Regions from separate parts of the Bacillus sp. SCT118 genome, predicted to be linked through region 1. Evidence: a T-box and tRNA genes for the amino acid it is inferred to sense, from the RefSeq annotation. Region 1 holds a T-box; the other holds one or more tRNA genes.
The links. The T-box of region 1 lies ahead of thrS (threonine--tRNA ligase). A T-box ahead of a tRNA ligase gene usually reads a tRNA of that ligase, here a tRNA-Thr.

Region 1 (8,548 bases):
AGAAATGTTATCAAGGCTGAGTGCCCCTACGCCAAAACCACCGTGTCCGTCTGTCGGATCACTTTTGATAATATTAAACCCGATTGATTTTTTCTTTTTTTCTTCCATGAAGTTCTACCTCCTACAAAAGCGGTTGAAATATCGCTGAAAACAGCTTTAAAATCGAATCTCTTCCTGCATTGAGCATCGGCCACAGCACGTAAGATCCGAGCGGTGTCACAAACAGCACCAAAAATACGATAAAGCCGTAGCTCTCCGCCTGCGTCATTTTGGCACGCACGCCCGGCGGAACGAGATCTTCTATAATTCGATAGCCATCGAGCGGAGGAAGCGGCAGCAGATTAAATAAAAACAAGACAAGATTCAGCTGTATCCAAATAGAAAAAAACTGATCCAGCCCCGTGCTGAACGCCGCAAGCATTTCCATTCCGTACGCATGCATCAACACTAACAAAAAGAAACCAATAAACGCAAGAATCAGGTTACTGACGGGCCCGGCTATAGATACGAGCACACCGGCAAGCCGGGGTTTCTTAAAGAAGCGGCGATTCACGGGAATGGGGCGCGCCCACCCGAAGCCGGCCACCAAAATCAAAATGGTTCCGAACGGATCAAGGTGTTTAATGGGATTCAGCGTCAGTCTTCCTTGTTTTTTCGCCGTATCGTCACCGAATTTGTATGCGACATAAGCGTGGGCAAGCTCGTGCATCGTAAACGACACAATTAGCGTGATGACGAGGTATGGCATTAAAGATAACGGATAATATAAGAAACGGTCCAAGTGAGATATCCCTCTTTCTCAAAATGCAAGAATTTACTTTATTCAGTATACTATAAGAAGCCTCTTTTTCTAAAGAGAGGAAACGAGATAAAGGAGGATTCAGCACCCATGCCATACGTAACTGTCAAAATGCTCGAAGGCCGTACAGACGAGCAAAAACGCAATCTTGTCGAGAAAGTAACAGAAGCCGTAAAGGAAACAACCGGTGCTTCTGAAGAAAAAATTGTTGTCTTTATAGAAGAAATGAGAAAAGACCATTATGCCGTCGCAGGCAAACGCCTGAGCGATATGGAATAATCTCTATAAAGCCGGCGCTTCGCGCACCGGCTTTTATTATCCCTATTGAGCCAGCTTCGCAATAATCGCCAAGAACGTCTCTTTCTCTTCGGCTGTTAAACGTTCAAACATGCCGTCAATCAGCTGCTGGCGGTTTTCGATCATTTGTTCAGCCGCTCCCCGGCCCGATTCAGAAAGCGTAATCCATACAGTGCGGCGGTCATTGTTATTTCTGGATCTCTCAATAAACCCTTCCTGCTCTAAATGATTCAGAGCTGTGGTCGTGGCAGAGGGAGACAGTGTGACCTCCTTCAAAATATCCTTTATGGTGCAGCTCCCATGTCTGTATATGATCCGCAGAATAAACCCTCTTACATTATTCACGTGTTTCGGAACGGTGGCTTCATCTAATTGCTTCGTGCTTTTCAAATATTTTGTAAGTGCGTGATCCAGCAAATTTGCTTCCAGTTTGTCATGGTCCATGTCAATTTCCCCATTTCGAGATGCATTCATAACATACGAACGATATGATTTACTTATTATTTTACTGATTCCGAATAGGGAAAGTCAAAAAAGCAAAATGTGAATTCACAGCTTTTATCCTACATGCCTCGATTTTCCACCTGTTTCACAAGCTTATCTTTGAATGTCTGAAAAGGAACATGTTCATTCTGCTGATGTCCGAATCGGCGGACGTTTACCGCATCCTCCTGCTCCTCATGATCTCCAAGCACCAGCACGTACGGGATTTTCTGCACCTGCGATTCTCTGATTTTATAGCCCAGCTTCTCATTGCGCTCATCAATGCCGGCTCTTATCCCCACCTGCTTCAGCTCCGCCTGCACTTTTCTGCAATAGTCTAAGTGAACGTGCGAAACCGGTATGATTTGAACCTGGAGCGGTGCGAGCCAGACTGGAAAAGCCCCGCCGTAATGCTCGATCAAAATGCCGAAGAAACGGTCGATTGAGCCGAAAACCGCTCTGTGGATGACAACGGGACGAACCTTCTCATTGAGTTCGTTGATATATGTTAAATCAAATTTTTCCGGCATTTGAAAATCAAGCTGAATTGTCGCGCATTGGTGGCTCCGTTTCAGGGCATCTTTTATGTGGAAATCAATTTTCGGCCCGTAAAACGCCCCATCACCTTCATTGATCTCATAAGAGAGGCCAAGCTCCTCAAGGACGCGTGCTAAGGCACATTCCGACGCTTCCCAAAGGCTGTCATCGCCTAATGAATCCTCCGGGCGAGTCGAAAGCTCAACTGAATACTCGAAACCAAATGTCCGATATACCTCATCAATCAGCCGAATCGCTTCTTTGATCTCACTCTCAATCTGATCCTCCCGAACGAAAATATGGGCGTCATCCTGACAGAACGTCCGAACGCGAAGCATTCCGTTTAAAGCGCCGCTGTATTCATGGCGGTGCACCTGTCCGAATTCCGCCATGCGAATCGGCAGATCCCGATAAGAATACAGGCTGTTTTTAAAAATGAGCATATGGCCGGGACAATTCATCGGCTTCATTGCGAACCTTGTATCATCCACTTCTGAAAAGTACATATTGTCGCGATAATGGTCCCAATGGCCTGACTGCTCCCATAACCGCTGATTCATCATAAACGGCGTACGCACCTCATCGTAGCCGGCATTTGTTTGCAGCTCACGCGAGAAGCGCTCCAGCTCATTGCGGACAATCTGCCCTTTCGGCAAATAAAACGGCATCCCCGGCGCTTCTTCAGAAAACATAAACAGCCCTAACTGTTTGCCGAGCTTGCGATGGTCTCGTTTTGCCGCTTCTTCCAGCATATGCAGGTGCGCATCCAAATCTTTTTTCTTTTGAAACGCAACCCCGTACACCCGCTGCAGGACTTCATTTTTGCTGTCTCCGCGCCAATAAGCGCCTGATACTCTTGTCAGTTTGAACGCCTTGATCATTCCTGTAGAAGGGAGGTGCGGCCCGCGGCACAGGTCAACGAATTCCCCTTGCTGGTACAGTGTGATATCCTCCCCACGCGGAATATCCTTTAAAATCTCAAGCTTGAGCCGCTCGTCTTTTTGTGCAAACAGCTCTTCAGCCTCTTCGTAAGAAACCTCCATACGTTTGATTTCAAGGTTTTCATTTATTATGTTTTTCATTTCTTTTTCGATGGCCTCTAAGTCTCCTGATGCCAAGCTTTTCCCCAGCTTCATGTCATAGTAGAAGCCGTCTAAAATCACAGGCCCTACCCCCAATGACACTTCGCCGTACAGCCGTTTTACTGCTTGGGCCAGCACGTGCGCTGTTGTGTGGCGAAGCACCTGCAAGCCTTCTTGTGAATCGAGTGTGACAATCGAAAGCTCAGCATCTTCCTCCAGCTTGAAACTGAGATCAACAAGCTTGCCGTTGACCTGACCTGCGGCCGCTTTCTTTTGCAGACTGGAACTGATAGAACCAGCCGCTTCTTTGATTGTGATGCCTTTCGGATATTCCTGGATCTGTCCGTCCGGAAGCTGAATGTGTACATGTTTACTCATTTTAGAACACTCCTTATTCATTGTTGTATATAAAAAAACACACCCGTCCCGCAGATAGGGACGAGTGTGTGATTAACCCGTGGTTCCACCCAAGTTCCCGACAAATACTATGTTGTCGGCTCGGTGCTGTAACGCAGCATAGACGGCATTGGATACTTCAGTTCCCCAATGCTGCTCCAAGGCGGTAAATGATATTCCTAAGCTGGGAAGCTCTCACCTTTCCTTCCCTCTCTGAAAACCGTAACTATCATTCGTGTCCTTTTCATCGCATGTATTCAATTCATAAAAAAACACACCCGTCCCACAGATAGGGACGAGTGTGTGATTAACCCGTGGTTCCACCCAAGTTCCCGACAAATACTATATTGTCGGCTCGGTGCTGTAACGCAGCATAGACGGCATTGGATACTTCAGTTCCCCAATGCTGCTCCAAGGCGGTAAATGATATTCCTAAGCTGGGAAGCTCTCACCTTTCCTTCCCTCTCTGAAAACCGTAACTATCATTCGTGTCCTTTTCAACGCATTTATGTAGTTCATATAAAAAAACACACCCATCCCTCTAAAAGGGACGAATGTGTTGATCATCCGTGGTTCCACCCAAATTCCCGATCAATTACACATGGTGATCGGCTTGAAGATGCTGTAACGCAGCATGACGGTATCAGATACTTGTTTTCCCCGATACGGCTCAAAGGCGGTAAGCTGCTTTCCCTGCGTTAGGAAGATCTCAGCTGTCCTTCCCTCTCTGGAAACCGTAAAAAGCATCTCGTGTCCTTATCAGTGCCTGTTGTTTCAATAATTTTTTATATCTTACTATATATTCCCACAAAGCGCAATCAGTGATTTACATTTTTTTCTGACGCAACAGTTCCGTTATGGGCAACCAGAAACAGCCATACAAGCAATGCAGCGAGGCTGTATGCCGCTCCCATCATCAAAAACGTAAACCCGGCACCGGCATACCAAGTGGCGGACAGATGAATAATCACCCCGGTTATCGCTACGCCGACCAAGGCTCCGATTTGCCGGTTTGTATTTAACGCCGCACCGGCGATATTCGCATGTCTTTGCCCGGCAGCCTGCATGATCACAGTTGTCATGGCAGGAACTGTAATACCGGTACAGAGGTTCATAACAGACATCAATACCGCCAGCTGCCAATAAGGAAAATCCGGAGAAATCAGCACAAACAACAGCAATGCAATGATACAGCTGACCGCCATTGATACAAACATAAGCTGCCCGGCTTCAAACCGATTCGCCAGACGGGCAAACAGCAGATTGCCGATCACGAAGACCGCCATCATCGGCAGCAGCTCCACTCCAGCCATAAAGGAACTTGCGCCTCCTGCTTCCTGCAAAAAAAGGCTGAGCATAAACATGCCGCCAAAAAGGGCGAAATTCAGCAAAAACCCGATAAATTGGGCAGCTGAGAAGCGGCCGCTTTTGTATAAGGACGCCGGCAGGATGGGTGCTTTTGCAGAAATTTCCCGCAGCAAAAACAGCACAAATGCCAAAATCGCTGCAGTAAATGCTACAAGAATCACTGGCGAGCGCCAGCCCACTGAAGGCCCCTGTATCAAAGCATAGGAAAGAAACCCGAGAGCCATCATGCCAAGCAGATGCCCAACGATGTTCACGCGGCTGCTTTTTCCCGGAACGCGGCTGAGGATTCGGTAAGCTGAAATGAGCGCAGCAGCCCCTATTGGCACATTGATCAGAAAAATACTCTGCCAGCCCGCCAACTGTACCAGCACTCCCCCGATAAAGGGCCCAAGGCCTGAAGCGGCGGAAACAAGCGCGGCCCACAGCCCAAACATTCTCGCCCGCACCCGCTCATCAGGATAAGAGGCAGCCAAAAGGCTGAGTGAGCTTGGCATAAACAAAGCTGCTCCAATTCCCTGTATGAGACGTCCGGCAATCAGCATCTGCCCATTTATAGATGCAGCGCATACACAGGAGGCCAGAACAAAAACGGCTAGACCTAAGATATAGATCGTCTTCGAGCCGAAACGGTCAGCCAAGGCTCCGCCCGCCAGCAGAAGCGACGCAAAAGTAAGAATGTACCCGTCCACAACCCATGTTACACCTGAAAGTGACATTGAAAGAGTGTTTTTCATATCCGCCATCGCCACATTCACAACGGTCACATCAAGAGTTGCCATGAGGAAACCAAGTGCGAGCACGATCAGTACAGATATTCCTGTAGATGAATCTGTTTTGTGTAAAGATCCGCTATTTTTCATTACAATTGCCCTTTCACTTGCTTGATTACCCAATCATCTATTTTTTCAAGATCATACAATTCCCCGACTCTGTCCATGACATGCTGCAAGGATTCTTCTCTCATGAGATTGGCCCATTTATCCTCGATTTCCCCCATGACTGTCTCCAGCACACAGTGACTTTCTCCCTCAAATACAGATTGCAGCAGGCCTTTCCCCTGATACATCGAACCTCTGCCTTCAACCGCTTGATAAACATCATAAAGCGTAATGTCCGCCAAAGGCTTCGTCAGGGTAAAACCGCCCTTCGTCCCTGGTAAGGATTCTGCCAAACCGGCTTGAACTAATGTTCTCATCAGCTTCTTCAAGTAAGACGGAGACACACGCAATCGCTGGCTTATAGCCTCTGACGTCAAAGAAGCCTGTACCGGCAGCCGTGACAGTAACAGCAGCACAGAAACCGCCTGCTCCATTCCTGATTTCATTTTCATCCTATTCACTCCTGATTCATTATGGATAACTATTATCCATAATGAATCTCTTAGCAGCTTTTGTCAATAAAAAAAGCAAAAGAAACGGATCATTTCTTTTGCTTGGTATGGTTAACAAATCTGCTTCAGTTCCTCTATGTATTGAAGCGCTTCGTCATATTCTTCATTTGTATATTTTTGCTTGCTTTTGATGGTAAAGACTTTTTCTTTCTTTTCCTCATCCTCAAGCCCGTCAAAGTAAAGGATCGTGGAAACAAGCTCTAAAAACCGTGATGAACGGCTGTTTACACTGTCAATATAGCCTTTCATATCCGGCATGTCCAGATCAGCATGGTCTAAAAATGCGGAGCCTGTCTCAGTCAGCGAATACCGGTATTGAAAGTAGCCGCCCTTTTTTTCCTTCACCTCATGCAGAAATCCAAGGTTGCACAGCTCTTCAATCTGGAGCGTCAGTTCCTCTGAATATGGTCCGTAAAAGTGAAAATCATATTTCTCATAGAAAGGAAACTGCATTTTCTTGGCGATATAAATCATTTTCTGCAGCTTCTTTCGCCCGATGATTTCTCCAGAATCCGAGAACACCTTCATCAGTTTTGCATGTTCTTTCAACAAATTCCCGACATCTCCTTTTTCCTTCTTTCCAATTTCTATGTCAGTCCCAGCAGCTGCCGGATTTTCATTTTCGCTTCCGGATGTTTAGAGCCGTCACAAATCAAGTCCTTTGGATAGTAAAGCTTGTGGTCCGTCCGCCGTTTACCTGAGATGGATTCCACAATAGCCGACTGCCTGGACAGCTCTTTAATTTGGCCGTTTTGCGTCAAGAGATGGATCGGCAGACGCTCCTCTTCCTCTCCCGGTCGGTAAAAATCGTATGGCAGATCTGATGAAGAATCAACGACCAAATAATAGCTCGGATCGATTCCCGCCTCTTTGAACAATGAGGTCAGCTCAAAATAAGCCGACATTTCTTCATTCGGATTGAATTCAACGTATTGGAACAGCTGGCGGTTAATGAATCTGCGGCACAAGTCGGATAAAATCGCGTCTTCTTCCTCCTCCCAGGCCTGGAAGTAATACAAAATAATAGATTCATCCAGCTTTACATAATCCTCCAGTGTCAATTTCCCTTCAAAAATAGAATAGAAATGAACCGGAGCGTGAGTGAAGACATAGCCTTCATCGTGCAGCTGCTTCGCCCTGTGAAGAATCTTCGTTAAAATAACCTCTGCACTTCTAGTCACAGGATGGAAGTAGACCTGCCAGTACATTTGGTAACGGCTCATGATATAGTCTTCGACAGCGTGCATTCCGCTTTCTTTAATGACGATCTGATCCTCGCGCGGCCGCATCACCCGAAGAATCCGCTCCATATCAAAATGGCCGTAGCTGACGCCCGTATAATATGCGTCGCGCTGGAGGTAATCCATGCGGTCTGCGTCAATCTGACTCGAAATCAGGCTGACCACTTGCTTGTTTTTATATGTTTTGGCAATGACTTCTGCAACATCCTGAGGGAAACCCGGGCTCACCTTTCTGAGCACCTGATTAACCTCCGTGTCTCCCAAAATGATATCTCTTGTAAAATCCTCGTGGTCAAGGTGAAAGACCTTTTCAAATGAATGCGAGAACGGCCCGTGCCCGAGGTCATGAAGCAGCGCCGCGGCCAAACAGAGTTCGCGCTCACTGTCATCCCATTCAGGGCGGCCTTTAAAGACGTCATCAACCATTCTTCTGACAATTTCATAGACACCGAGAGAATGGTTGAACCGGCTGTGCTCAGCCCCATGGAACGTCAAATAGGTCGTGCCGAGCTGCTTAATTCTGCGGAGACGCTGAAATTCACGGGTTCCGATTAAATCCCATATCAGCTTGTCCCGAACATGAACATAGCGGTGCACCGGATCTTTAAACACTTTTTCTTCTGATAATTTTCCATTTGGATACGCCATCGTCATTCCCTCTTTTTTTTAGCCGTGTTTCTATTATATCGACTCTATTCTTTGAAAACATCCTTGAATTTGCCCGGCGATTTGTTCCATCTTCATGAAAAACACATCTTGTGAAGCAAAAAAGCCTGACCTGAGGGCCGAGGCTAAGAAAAAATATGTTTACTTTTTTATTTTCTTTTTTACTTTGTCAATCAGCTCATCCTCTGTCGGAGCTGACAGCGGGCGATTGTTCACAAAAGCAAATGATTTTTTCCGTCCGGGCCCGCAATAAGATTGGCATCCTACCTCAACCTTTGCGTCCGGGTCC
Region 2 (8,548 bases), 550 kb from region 1:
CCATTTTTCTTGCCCCTCCAATACCAGCGGTTAGAAGAAGTGTCTCTGGTGTTTTTCTTAAACTCGGCTTCAAGCATTTCTTTCAGCGCTTCTTCTGTAAGCTCTCTGTGAAGGTCGCCGTTCTTTGCCACACTGACGCCGCCGGTCTCTTCAGACACAATAATCGTCAAACTGTCTGTTACTTCACTGATACCGACAGCTGCTCTGTGCCGCGTGCCCAGTTCTTTTGAAATAAACGGGCTCTCAGAAAGCGGCAGATAACAGGCGGCCGCGGCAATTTCATTATTTTTCATAATCACCGCACCGTCGTGAAGCGGGGTGTTTGGGATAAAAATATTGATCAGCAGCTCAGAGCTGACTTTGGCATTCAGTGGTATGCCGGTTTCAATATAATCCCCCATTCCAGTATCCCGCTCAATGGTCAGCAGGGCGCCTATACGGCGTTTCGCCATATAATTGATCGCTTTTGTAATGGCCTCAATCGTTTTCTGCTGCGCTTCTTCAACAGGCGTGCCGCTCCTCGAAAAAAAGCGGCCGCGGCCTAGCTGTTCAAGCGCTCTTCTCAGCTCAGGCTGAAAAATAATAATAATTGCTAAAAATCCCCATGTTATCGCTTGGTCCATCAGCCATTGAAGTGTGCTGAGGCCCAAATATTGGCTGGCCATACGAACAAGCACGATGACTACAATTCCTTTTAACAGCTGAACCGCTTTCGTGCCGCGTATCACCATAATCAATTTATATATCACATACCAAACAAGGAGAATATCAACGGCATTGCCGAGGTACTGCAAAAAAGGGATATCCTCAAAAGCCATTTCCTCGTCCTCCAAGATTTCAGTCATTTCGTATTTTGTGTTTTACGTGTTACGCATATGTACTTTACATAGCGAGCCCATTATACCACATTTCGATTTAGCAAGTGAAATGTGCCAGCCCTCTCAGCCCGCAAAAAAAGAGCAAAGCGGCTAACGCGCTTTACTCTTCTCCGTTCGGACTGAATGCATCGAGTACACTTTTCCCCGCAGACTTCATCTTGTACCATGTCCAGTCGAATAATTGATTGATTTCTTCAATCTGACCGGTGACTTGTCCAGCAGAGGCCATATACTTTTCGCCGTTTACGACGGTTACATCCCCGTCTATTTTGCCTTTAATAATCAGCTTGCCGTTTTTGACAGTGACATCACCTTTGACCGTCTCACCTTCTGGCACGGTCACAGTATGGTTATGAACCACAAGATTCGGCTGCTTGGATACGCTGAAATTGTGGTCATTATGCCAGCTGTTAAAAAAACCTCCGCCCATCAAAATGATGAATACCGCAGCAGCTGCGATAACGGGATGGGTTCTGAACCATCTTTTTACAGAAGCTCTTTTCTTCTCCTTAGGCAATTTTGCCATGACATTAGCGGTAAAATCCGCGGGGGCTTCGACATGCGATGTGCTCCGTACGAGCGCTATGGATTTCTCCATCTCGTAAAAATGCTTTCTGCATTTCTCGCATGTCTCCAGATGTTCATTTAATACGTGTTCATCTTTTGGAAGGATATCTCCATCAAGATGCATATGCATAAGCTGCACAATTTGTTCAGGACAGCTCATTTCATCACCCCACTTAAAGATCCCTTAATTGTTTTCTAAGAGCCTCTCTGCCTCTGTGAATCCGCGTTTTCACAGTCCCCACAGGAATGTTTAGAATCTCCCCGATTTCAATTAATGAGAGTTCGTCAATATACTTTAATACGATGACTGTTCTGTATTTGTCAGGAAGCTTTAAAATTTTCTGCTGTATCGTGTTTGAGAGCTCCAGCGACACAACTGCATCTTCAGGCAAAACACCATCTGCGGCGATTTGAGAATACATGGTCAAGCCTTCCGTACCAGCCACCTCTGCATCGAGGTAATAATCCGGCTTCTTTTTGCGAATGCGGTCAATGGTCAAATTGGTCGCGATTCGATAAAGCCAAGTTGAAAATTTCCGGTTAATATCAAAACTGTCGATATTAACGTACGCTCTGATGAAAGCTTCCTGTGCAATATCCTCCGCCTCATGCACATTGCCAAGCATACGGTAGCAAAGCTGATAAATTTTATCTTTGTAAATATCTACGATGTCCGCAAATGCATCCTGGTCGCCTTTTTTGACTTGTTTAATTCTTTTTTTAATCATCATTTCCATATTTATCTAACCTCTGCCTTCACCGGTCTGTATGTATACGAGCTTCGTTTCAAAAGGTTTCAATTTTTTTATAAAATAAGTTTATCAAATTTTTGGCAGGGTGTAGATGGTAATTCGTGAATAAACTACCTTAACATATTTTTAAAATTATTATACAGACTGAACAGTTAGAAGTTGGAATGATTTTTCCAAAAGAAAAAAGACACCTTTTGATCAAAGGTGTCTGTGACTGGGCTAGCTGGATTCGAACCAACGCATGACGGAGTCAAAGTCCGTTGCCTTACCGCTTGGCTATAGCCCAATAATGGTGGAGGGGGGCAGATTCGAACTGCCGAACCCTGAGGGAGCGGATTTACAGTCCGCCGCGTTTAGCCACTTCGCTACCCCTCCACATAAAATTTTGAAAAAACAGTGCCGGCAAGAGGACTTGAACCCCCAACCTACTGATTACAAGTCAGTTGCTCTACCAATTGAGCTACACCGGCAAGATGGTGGAGGATGACGGGCTCGAACCGCCGACCCTCTGCTTGTAAGGCAGATGCTCTCCCAGCTGAGCTAATCCTCCAAATGGTGACCCGTACGGGATTCGAACCCGTGTTACCGCCGTGAAAGGGCGGTGTCTTAACCGCTTGACCAACGGGCCGTTGTGTTCTCGTCGAGCTGACAAAAGTTATTATATACAGGTCACCCCCTGTTTGTAAAGAGGAAAATTAAATTTTTTATTTTCAAACTTTTTAACTCCTTTTTTAACTGAAAAAGCCTCCCAACTAAAGCCATTTATTTTATGATAGAGACAAGCAAAGCAAGAGAGGAGAAACCAATATGATTCTAGTCAGTTCTTGCCTTGGAGGCATTGAATGCAGATATAACGGCTCTCACGCAGCGTCGGAGAAAATCAGAAAACTCGTCGATGAAAAGAAAGCAGTCATGGCTTGCCCTGAGCTTCTCGGCGACTTCTCTACCCCACGCGAACCCGCAGAAATCATAGGAGGCACCGGCGAGGATGTCCTCAATGGAACAGCGAAAATCGTGACAGCTTCAGGAGAAGACGTCACAGAACTATATATGGAAGGCGCCGCGAAAACATTGGCTTACGCAAAAGAAATCAACGCTTCTGCCGTCATATTAAAAGAAAACAGTCCATCTTGCGGAAGCGGGTTTATCTATAACGGCACATTCTCTGGCAAAAAAATCACCGGCAACGGAGTAACCGCCGCATTGTTAAAACAAGCGGGCTACCGCGTCATTTCGGAAAACGAGCTTGACGACATATTGTAAGGAGGCCACCCCATGACTCAAGACATTTCTTTATCCTTCTATAAGCCTGAACACTTGCCCGAGCTTCAATCATTCACGCTCACTAATGATGACAAACGCTTTACCTCCCTCCCGAAAGAGGTGCTGTCTCAGGCTCTGGGCATACAGGACCGATACCCGGTTGTCATCTTAAAAGACGACCTTCCAGTCGGTTTTTTCATTTTACATGCATCAAAAGAAACGCTTGCTTCCTATTCTAACAATCCATTTGCTTTACTGCTCAGCTCCCTGTCTTTAAACGCTGTGCACCACGGAAAAGGCTATGCGAAAAAAGCCATGATTTTGCTTCCCGCTTTTGTGAGCGGATATTTTCCATGGTGCGACGAAATCATCTTGGCCGTCAATCATCTGAACATACGCGCAAAACACCTTTATATGAAAAGCGGGTTCCTTGATAAAGGACGGCGAAGAATCGGGCCGCTTGGAGAACAGTTGATCCTTCATCATTTCTTATAGTCTTGAGTGAAATAAAATTTCAAAAATTTAAAAACATAGTTGAAATATCATAACAGAAATGAATATACTGAACATTGAGATATATCATTTTAAAACAGGGGGCATCCTCATGTCAGAACCATTAAACCTTCACCGTCTTACAACGGAATCACGCAATAGTCAAACAGTTGAAATCCACAAAGCAAACACTCTCGGCATCCTCAAAATGATCAACAACGAAGATATGAAAGTCGCTGCAGCCGTTCAGGAGGTTCTCCCCGACATCAAAACAGCTGTAGACTGCGCATATGAATCGTTTCAAAATGGAGGCCGGCTCATATATACAGGCGCCGGCACAAGCGGCAGACTCGGCGTCATGGATGCTGTTGAATGTCCTCCCACCTACAGCGTAAGCCCTGATCAGGTCATCGGAATCATGGCTGGAGGCCCCAAAGCCTTTTTACAGGCAGCAGAGGGCATTGAAGACAGTGAGGAAGCAGGAGGTGAAGATTTAAGAAACATACAGCTCACTTCAAATGACACCGTCATTGCCATCGCAGCAAGCGGCCGCACACCGTACGCCGCAGGCGCCCTAAGATACGCCCGCAAAGTCGGAGCACACACCATCGCCCTTACTTGCAATGAAAATTCCGCCATCAGCAAGGATGCGGATCACAGCATTGAGGTTGTCGTCGGACCTGAGGCCATTACAGGATCAACACGTATGAAAGCCGCAACCGCTCATAAAATGATTCTAAACATGATATCTACCGCTGTAATGGTCAAAATCGGCAAGGTTTACGAAAACTTGATGGTAGACGTCAACGTCAGCAACAAAAAACTAAAAGAACGCGCCATCAGCATCATCCAAAGCCTTACAAATGCTTCATACGACACAGCCAGGCACACCCTGGAACAAGCCGATCATCACGTCAAAACAGCAATCGTCATGCTCAAAACAAGCACAGATCAGAAACAAGCAAAGACATTACTCGATGAAGCAAACGGTTTCATTGACAAAGCAATCGAACATTACCATCCATGATAAGGAGAGAACTAGAATGGCCACAGGCGGTTTAGCGATCATCCAATCAATGAAGCATAAGCTCCCTCCATCCGAGCGCAAACTTGCAGATTATATCCTAGCCCATCCTCACAAAGCAATCGAAAGCACCGTCAACGAAATTAGCGCCTTAGCCAATTCAAGTGACGCTGCCGTCATCAGGCTCTGCAAATCACTCGGTTTAAAAGGATTTCAAGATTTAAAAATGAGAGTAGCGGGCGATCTGGCAAAGCCAACTTTTCAGGGCTACCGGGATATTGTTCCCCACGAGCCGCTGCCCTCCATTTCCGAAAAAACGGCCGGCAATGCCATTCAAGCCATTCAGGATACTTCAGACCTGATGGACTACAAAGAGCTTGAACGAGCGGTTTCTCTGCTTCTCAAAGCTCATACCGTGCATTTTATCGGCCTCGGGGCTTCCGGCATTGTCGCCAAGGACGCCCAGCAAAAGTGGCTTCGCATTCATAAACAAGCAACCGCGTTTACAGACACTCATCTTGTGGCATCTTTAATCGCAAATGCAGATAAAGACGACATCGTATTCGCCATTTCGTTTTCAGGAGAGACACAGGAAATCATTGAACTGTTCGCCATGGCCAAGGAAAAAGGCATCACAACGATCAGCCTCACACAATTCAGTCAGACATCCGTCTCCGCACTGGCTGATGTCCCTTTGTATACAGCCCATTCCAATGAAGCCTTGATTCGAAGTGCAGCCACTTCCTCCCGCCTCGCCCAGCTTTTTATAATTGATGTTTTGTTTTTAGGCATGGCGGCTGAGCAGTATGAAACGACAACCGGTTATATCGATAAAACGAGAGCAGCCATACAATCTATGAGAATAAAATAAGGCATCTTGAAGGGGAGGGGTTTTAATGAGCAAAGAAAATAACTACCATCATCTCGCACAGAAAATCCTTGAGCTATGCGGAGGAAAATCCAATATTTCTTCATATACGCATTGCATGACACGCCTGCGCATTACGCCTTACGATGAAAGCAAAGCGGATGCTCAGGCTTTAAGAAAGCTTGACGGCGTATTGGGGGTCGTTGAAGCTGAAACCTTACAAATTATCCTCGGCACAGGAGTCGTCAATCATGTTACAGCTGCTTTCTCAAAGCTCGTGTCAGCAGCAGAAGAAAGTGCCGATGTCAAAGAAGCAGCGGCCAAAAAGAAAGCCGATATCAATCGAAAAAACGCCACTCCTTTTAAACTTTTCTTACGTAAAATTGCCAGCATTTTTATCCCTCTTATTCCCGCTCTAGTCGCTTCCGGTTTAATTACTGGGATTACCAAAGCAATTATTCAAGCAGGCTGGCTCTCTGCAGACTCACAAATTGCGGTTATCCTGACAGTCATCGGATCAGGGCTGTTCACTTATCTCGGCATTCTCGTTGGTATTAACGCTTCGAAAGAATTTGGCGGGACACCCGCACTTGGGGCTTTGGCCGGGATCTTGATTATCAATCCGGAGATCGCAAAAATCAGTTTATTTGGAGAAGAGCTTCTCCCGGGCAGGGGAGGTCTGATCGGCGTCCTTTTCGCAGCCATATTCATTGCTTACACCGAACAATTTATTCGCCGTTTTATTCCTCAATCACTCGATATCATTGTCACACCCACCGTTTCACTGTTAATCACCGGAATCGTAACGTATGTCGTATTTATGCCTTTAGGCGGATTCATTTCTGATGCCATTACATCCGGCCTACTGTCCATCCTGGACATCGGCGGCATCGCTGCGGGCTTTATTCTGGGCGCAACCTTCCTTCCTCTCGTCGTAACCGGACTGCATCAAGGCTTGACGCCTGTGCACATGGAACTAATCAATTCAATTGGCAATGACCCTCTGCTCCCTATTTTGGCTATGGGAGGTGCAGGACAGGTAGGCGCGGCCTTTGCCGTCTTCGTGAAGACGAAAAAAACAACACTGAGGAAAGCAATCGCCGGCGGGCTTCCATCGGGACTGCTCGGCATTGGTGAACCGCTTATTTTCGGAGTGACGCTGCCGCTTGGCCGTCCGTTTTTAACAGCATGTTTAGGAGCTGGAATCGGCGGCGCCTTTCAAGCTTATTTTCAAGTAGCCACCATTGCGATTGGTGTCTCCGGACTGCCGCTTTCCTTTCTAGTCCTGCCTTCGCAAATCATTTTGTATATCATTGGGCTCTTTATTTCCTACGCGGCCGGCTTTTTATTAACCTATGCATTCGGATATAAAGATGAAATGGCTTCACAGTTCGATTAAATTGTTTCTGTATTAGGGATAGTAAACGGGATAGAAGCACAGAAAGGGGCTAGCCTGTGAAAACAAAGACACTGTTCATATTCAGTGCCATTTTAACCCTATCGATATTCGCGCCAAATGAAACCTTCGCACAAACAGCAGACAACTTGGTTGAGCCGAAAACCATAAATGCAGAAACTGCACAATTCTCGACGAAGAAGCTAAGGAAGGTAGATCAGATGATAGAACGGGATATTGCAGCAGGATTTCCAGGCGCCGTTCTTGTGGTGGTGAAGGATGGACGCATCATAAAAAAAGCAGCATACGGCTACAGTAAAAAGTACGAAGGATCAGAACTACTGCGCCGTCCGGCCAAAATGAAAACCCGCACGATGTTTGACTTAGCCTCAAATACAAAAATGTACGCAACAAATTTTGCATTGCAGCGCTTAGTCAGCCAAGGAAAACTTGACGTCTATGAAAAAGTTTCTGCATATTTGCCGGGTTTCAAGGATCAGCCGGGTGACCTCATAAAAGGAAAAGACAAGATACGTGTCATCGATGTCCTCCAGCACCAATCAGGGCTCCCATCAAGCTTTTACTTTTACACGCCGGAAAAAGCCGGCAAGTACTATTCCCAGGAACGGGACAAAACGATTGAATATTTGACGAAAATTCCACTCGATTATCAAACTGGGACAAAGCACGTATACAGTGACATTGGATATATGCTACTCGGATGTATTGTCGAAAAACTCACCGGCAAACCGCTTGATGTCTACACGGAGCAAGAGCTCTACAAACCGCTCAGGCTGAAGCATACCTTGTACAATCCGCTGCAAAAGGGCTTTAAACCGAAACAGTTCGCAGCTACTGAACGCATGGGCAATACACGTGACGGCGTTATTCAATTCCCTAACATCCGCACAAACTCGCTGCAAGGAGAAGTGCATGACGAAAAAGCGTTTTACTCAATGGATGGCGTGTCTGGGCATGCCGGATTGTTCTCAAATGCAGATGATATGGCCATACTGCTGCAAGTCATGTTAAACAAAGGTTCATACCGAAATATTTCTTTATTTGATCAGAAAACAGCCGACCTGTTTACAGCACCTTCAGCAACAGATCCGACATTCGCTCTTGGCTGGAGGCGGAACGGAAGTAAAAGCATGGAATGGATGTTTGGCCCTCATGCCAGTGAAAATGCTTACGGGCATACCGGCTGGACAGGGACAGTTACAATTATTGATCCAGCATACAATTTAGGCATCGCATTGTTAACAAATAAAAAGCATACACCAGTTATTGATCCGGAAGAAAATCCAA

Region 2: it encodes a tRNA-Thr, which carries the amino acid that the T-box ahead of thrS (threonine--tRNA ligase) is inferred to sense. The anticodon was not compared.

What each region holds. Positions count from the first base shown of each region.
Region 1 is NZ_CP191225.1:360,613-369,160, reverse strand. It holds gene ACQVGT_RS01860 (YwhD family protein) at 1-108, opposite strand, end outside; gene ACQVGT_RS01855 (site-2 protease family protein) at 122-781, opposite strand; gene thmT (2-hydroxymuconate tautomerase) at 890-1,078, shown strand; gene ACQVGT_RS01845 (MarR family transcriptional regulator) at 1,121-1,540, opposite strand; gene thrS (threonine--tRNA ligase) at 1,660-3,576, opposite strand; T-box leader at 3,630-3,851, opposite strand; T-box leader at 3,883-4,104, opposite strand; T-box leader at 4,138-4,366, opposite strand; gene ACQVGT_RS01835 (MFS transporter) at 4,413-5,822, opposite strand; gene ACQVGT_RS01830 (Rrf2 family transcriptional regulator) at 5,822-6,292, opposite strand; gene ACQVGT_RS01825 (YwgA family protein) at 6,404-6,904, opposite strand; gene ACQVGT_RS01820 (HD domain-containing protein) at 6,940-8,241, opposite strand; gene ACQVGT_RS01815 (YuzB family protein) at 8,401-8,548, opposite strand, start outside.
Region 2 is NZ_CP191225.1:3,837,614-3,846,161, forward strand. It holds gene cdaA (diadenylate cyclase CdaA) at 1-818, opposite strand, end outside; gene cdaR (CdaA regulatory protein CdaR) at 1-4, opposite strand, end outside; gene rsiW (anti-sigma-W factor RsiW) at 979-1,605, opposite strand; gene sigW (RNA polymerase sigma factor SigW) at 1,619-2,182, opposite strand; tRNA gene ACQVGT_RS19625 (tRNA-Gln) at 2,412-2,483, opposite strand; tRNA gene ACQVGT_RS19630 (tRNA-Tyr) at 2,488-2,572, opposite strand; tRNA gene ACQVGT_RS19635 (tRNA-Thr) at 2,595-2,667, opposite strand; tRNA gene ACQVGT_RS19640 (tRNA-Val) at 2,672-2,747, opposite strand; tRNA gene ACQVGT_RS19645 (tRNA-Glu) at 2,751-2,825, opposite strand; gene ACQVGT_RS19650 (2-thiouracil desulfurase family protein) at 3,005-3,460, shown strand; gene ACQVGT_RS19655 (GNAT family N-acetyltransferase) at 3,473-3,955, shown strand; gene murQ (N-acetylmuramic acid 6-phosphate etherase) at 4,065-4,979, shown strand; gene ACQVGT_RS19665 (MurR/RpiR family transcriptional regulator) at 4,996-5,847, shown strand; gene ACQVGT_RS19670 (PTS transporter subunit EIIC) at 5,873-7,243, shown strand; gene amiE (N-acetylmuramoyl-L-alanine amidase) at 7,300-8,548, shown strand, end outside.